2 regions of the Enterobacter vonholyi genome follow, and region 1 is predicted to be linked to the other one. Evidence: predicted binding sites of a transcription regulator. Region 1 holds the regulator's gene; the other holds the start of a gene.

Region 1 (2,199 bases):
GCGTTTACGACAACCTGATGGCGGTCCTGCAAATTCGTAACGATCTGACCAGCGAACAGCGTCAGGATCGTGCCAACGAGCTGATGGAAGAGTTCCACATTGAGCATCTGCGCGACAGCCTCGGTCAGGCACTCTCCGGGGGCGAACGTCGTCGCGTTGAGATCGCGCGTGCGCTGGCCGCAAACCCTAAATTTATCCTTCTGGATGAACCATTTGCGGGTGTTGACCCGATCTCGGTTATCGACATTAAACGTATCATTGAACACTTGCGCGACAGCGGGCTTGGCGTACTGATCACCGACCACAACGTCCGAGAAACGCTGGCCGTATGTGAACGCGCGTATATTGTGAGCCAGGGCAATCTGATCGCCCACGGTACGCCGCAGCAGATCCTCGAAGACGATCATGTTAAGCGCGTCTATCTTGGGGAAGACTTCAGACTCTGATAGGGTAGAGGTAACGTAACGCCGAACCGGAGAAAAATGCTCTGAACATGAAGCAAGGTTTGCAATTAAGGCTCAGCCAACAACTGGCGATGACGCCGCAGCTACAGCAGGCAATTCGCCTGTTGCAACTGTCCACGTTAGAACTTCAGCAGGAGCTCCAGCAGGCGCTGGACAGCAACCCCCTGCTGGAACAAACCGATCTTCATGACGAGGTAGATACTCAGCAGTCACAGGACACTGAAGCGCTTGATACCGCCGACGCACTCGAACAAAAAGAGATGCCCGACGAGCTTCCGCTGGATGCCAGCTGGGATGAAATCTACACCGCCGGAACGCCTTCCGGTACGCGTGCGGACTACCAGGATGATGAGCTACCGGTCTATCAGGGAGAAACCACTCAGTCGCTGCAGGATTACCTGATGTGGCAGGTGGAACTCACTCCCTTCTCCGATACCGACCGCGCGATTGCCACCTCAATTGTCGATGCCGTTGACGACACCGGCTATTTGACCGTCACGCTTGACGATATTCTGGAAAGCATGGGCGACGAAGAGATAGAGCTTGAGGAAGTTGAAGCCGTTCTGAAGCGCATCCAGCGTTTCGATCCGGTAGGCGTAGCCGCAAAAGATCTGCGCGACTGCCTGCTAATCCAGCTTTCTCAGTTCAGCAAAGAGACGCCATGGCTCGACGAGGCGCGCGTGATCATCAGCGATCACCTGGATCTGCTGGCGAACCACGATTTCCGCACCCTGATGCGCGTCACGCGCCTGAAAGAAGATGTGCTGAAAGAAGCGGTGAATCTGATCCAGTCACTCGATCCACGCCCGGGACAGTCAATCCAGACCAGCGAGCCTGAGTACGTTATTCCGGACGTGCTGGTCAGAAAACACAATGGCCGCTGGGTCGTTGAACTGAATTCAGACAGCATCCCTCGCCTGCAAATCAACCAGCAGTATGCCTCCATGTGCACCAGCGTGCGTAACGACTCCGACAATCAATATATTCGTAGCAATCTTCAGGAAGCGCGATGGCTGATCAAAAGTCTTGAGAGCCGAAATGATACGCTGCTACGCGTCAGCCGCTGTATTGTCGAACAGCAGCAGGCTTTCTTTGAGCAGGGCGAAGAGTATATGAAACCGATGGTGCTGGCGGATATCGCCCAGGCCGTCGAGATGCATGAATCAACCATTTCCCGTGTCACCACGCAGAAGTATCTGCACAGTCCACGCGGTATTTTTGAGCTTAAGTATTTCTTCTCCAGCCATGTGAATACCGAGGGCGGCGGTGAAGCGTCGTCAACGGCCATTCGTGCCCTGGTGAAGAAGTTGATCGCCGCGGAGAACCCCGCGAAGCCGCTAAGCGACAGTAAGTTAACCACCATGCTGTCCGATCAGGGTATTATGGTGGCACGTCGTACTGTTGCGAAGTATCGAGAGTCTTTATCCATTCCGCCGTCCAACCAGCGTAAACAGCTGGTCTGACACAACCGATAAGGAAGACACTATGCAGCTCAACATCACTGGACAAAACGTCGAAATTACTGAGGCTTTACGCGAATTCGTGAACGCGAAGTTTGCAAAACTCGAGCAGTATTTCGAAAGGATCAATCAGGTCTATATTGTGTTGAAAGTGGAGAAAGTGACTCATATCTCGGATGCCACCCTGCATGTTAACGGGGGTGAACTGCATGCCAGTGCGGAAGGGCAAGACATGTACGCTGCTATCGACGGCTTGATTGATAAGCTTGCGCGAC
Region 2 (2,199 bases), 430 kb from region 1:
GTTAACCAGAATCAGCGCTTTCGTCGGGCAGGTCCGCACGCAGGCCGGGCCCTGATCATCGAAGCTGCACAGGTCGCATTTCACCGCAACGGCACGGATGCCGGGCACCCAGTCCAAAAGCGAGCTTACGCGCGCAGGCGCCGGCGGCGCGGGCGGGGCTTTTGGCGAGTTGGCATTCGCCGGGATATGCAGCGGTCGGCTGCCGGAAAATTCAATCGCGCCGAACGGGCAGGCAATGCCGCACAGCTTGCAGCTTACGCACAGGCTTTCGTTCAGCTGGACTGCGCCATCCACGCGGGTGATGGCATTTACAGGACAGACACCCGCGCACGGGGCATCCTCACAGTGATGGCAGAGCTGCGGGGCAGACTCTTTTTCATTACGCATGACGTGCAGGCGCGGCATGGACTGCAGCCCATGCAGGCGATGCGTTTCCGAACACGCCGCCTCACAGGTTCGACAGCCAATACAGACCGTCGAGTCAGCAATTACAAAACGGTTCACCGGGTTATCCTCTGGTGATAGTCATTTTTGTCGAAAAGCTGTCTTGTCGACACTTCTCGACACGCATGGGATCAGGCCACGTTCGCTGAGGCATTTCCGTCCATCAGCTGCTTCAGGTTGACAGGAAGATCGTGCTCAACGGCGGCGTACAGGCCGTTATAAACCGGCGCGATTTTTTCCAGATAGTGTTCCAGCACCTGCTGGCGATCGCGGTTGCTTACGTGGCCGTCCACCATGCCGTCGGCCATCAGCTGCGCCTTCGCAATACACTGTTTTTCGCCGTCTTTTGTCTCGAGGTAATACTCAATGGTGTGGCTGTTGAAGTTGTCCGCCAGGGTAACGTTGATGGTGAAATGGCCGAACAGAACGAAGCGCATGTCGCCCTGCGCCGCGCAGCTCATCGCATGGTGAAGACGCGCTTTCGACAAGGTAATGCCCTGGATCAGAGAGTTGCAGTAAAGGTGCCACTGGTCCTGTAACTGTTGATGACGCTGCGCGATGTAATCCGCTTTTTCGCTGATTTCCCAAATAGTCATAAAAGGTATCCGTTTAATGGAGATAGCGGCTGTTAAGCAGATTCCATGCCAGTTTTTATCTTTATGATTTTCAATACATTTACCTTAAAAATTGCTGTCAACACCGCGGTGTCGACGTGTCATTTCGACAGCGTTGACATCGTCACGCCTTAACAAAAATCAAGCTGGCACCGTTATTGCATTACCGGGGCAATTCATTGAGGAGGCGTCATGCACGAAATCACCCTCTGCCAGCGGGCTCTGGAACTTATCGAACAGCAGGCAGTGCAAAACCACGCGAAACGCGTCACCGGCGTCTGGCTGAAGGTCGGAGCATTTTCCTGCGTCGAGACCAGCGCCCTGACCTTCTGTTTTGAGCTGGTCTGCCGCGGCACGCTGGCGGAAGGCTGCGAACTCCATATTGAAGAACAGCAGGCGGAGTGCTGGTGCGAGCAGTGCCAGCAGTACGTCACCCTGGTGTCATCAAAGGTACAGCGCTGCCCGCAGTGTCAGAGCACCGGTCTGCGCATCGTGGCGGATGACGGCATGCAGATCCAACGCCTCGAAATCGAGAAGGAGTAAAGTATGTGTAGTACCTGCGGTTGCGCCGAAGGCAACCTGTATATAGAAGGGGATGAACACCGCCCCCACTCCGCGTTTCGCTCCGCGCCCTTTTCCCCCGCACCGCGCCCTGCGGCAGCCCTGACCGGCATTACCTTTGCGCCGCAACGCTCCGATGCGGGCGACCTGCATTACGGCCACGGCGAAGCGGGCACCCACGCGCCGGGCATGAGCCAGCGCCAGATGCTGGAGGTGGAAATCAACGTGCTGGACAAGAATAACCAGATCGCCACCCGCAACCGCGCCCGCTTTGCCACCCGCAAACAGCTGGCGCTGAACCTTGTCTCCAGCCCCGGATCCGGCAAAACCACGCTACTGACCGAAACGCTCAAGCGCCTGAACGGGCTTGTCTCCTGCGCGGTGATCGAAGGCGACCAGCAAACCGTTAACGACGCGGCGCGCATTCGCGAAACCGGCACCCCGGCGATTCAGGTCAACACCGGTAAAGGCTGCCACCTCGATGCGCAGATGATTGCCGACGCCGCCCCGCGCCTGCCGCTGGTGGATAACGGCATCCTGTTTATTGAAAACGTCGGCAACCTCGTCTGCCCGGCGAGCT

What was found. The regulator sigma-54, encoded in region 1, starts transcription at its own class of promoters, with help from an activator protein. The targets are predictions, from matches to a motif close to GTTGGCACANNTTTCGCTNT.
Region 2: a site for sigma-54 is predicted at 1,204-1,223, ahead of hypA (hydrogenase maturation nickel metallochaperone HypA). Genes of this name have one in related genera too.

Annotation. Positions count from the first base shown of each region.
Region 1 covers NZ_CP162152.1:3,939,912-3,942,110, forward strand. The annotation lists gene lptB (LPS export ABC transporter ATP-binding protein) at 1-446, shown strand, start outside; gene rpoN (RNA polymerase factor sigma-54) at 494-1,927, shown strand; gene hpf (ribosome hibernation promoting factor) at 1,950-2,199, shown strand, end outside.
Region 2 covers NZ_CP162152.1:3,514,269-3,516,467, forward strand. The annotation lists gene AB3N39_RS16485 (4Fe-4S dicluster domain-containing protein) at 1-504, opposite strand, end outside; gene hycA (formate hydrogenlyase regulator HycA) at 576-1,040, opposite strand; gene hypA (hydrogenase maturation nickel metallochaperone HypA) at 1,251-1,601, shown strand; gene hypB (hydrogenase nickel incorporation protein HypB) at 1,605-2,199, shown strand, end outside.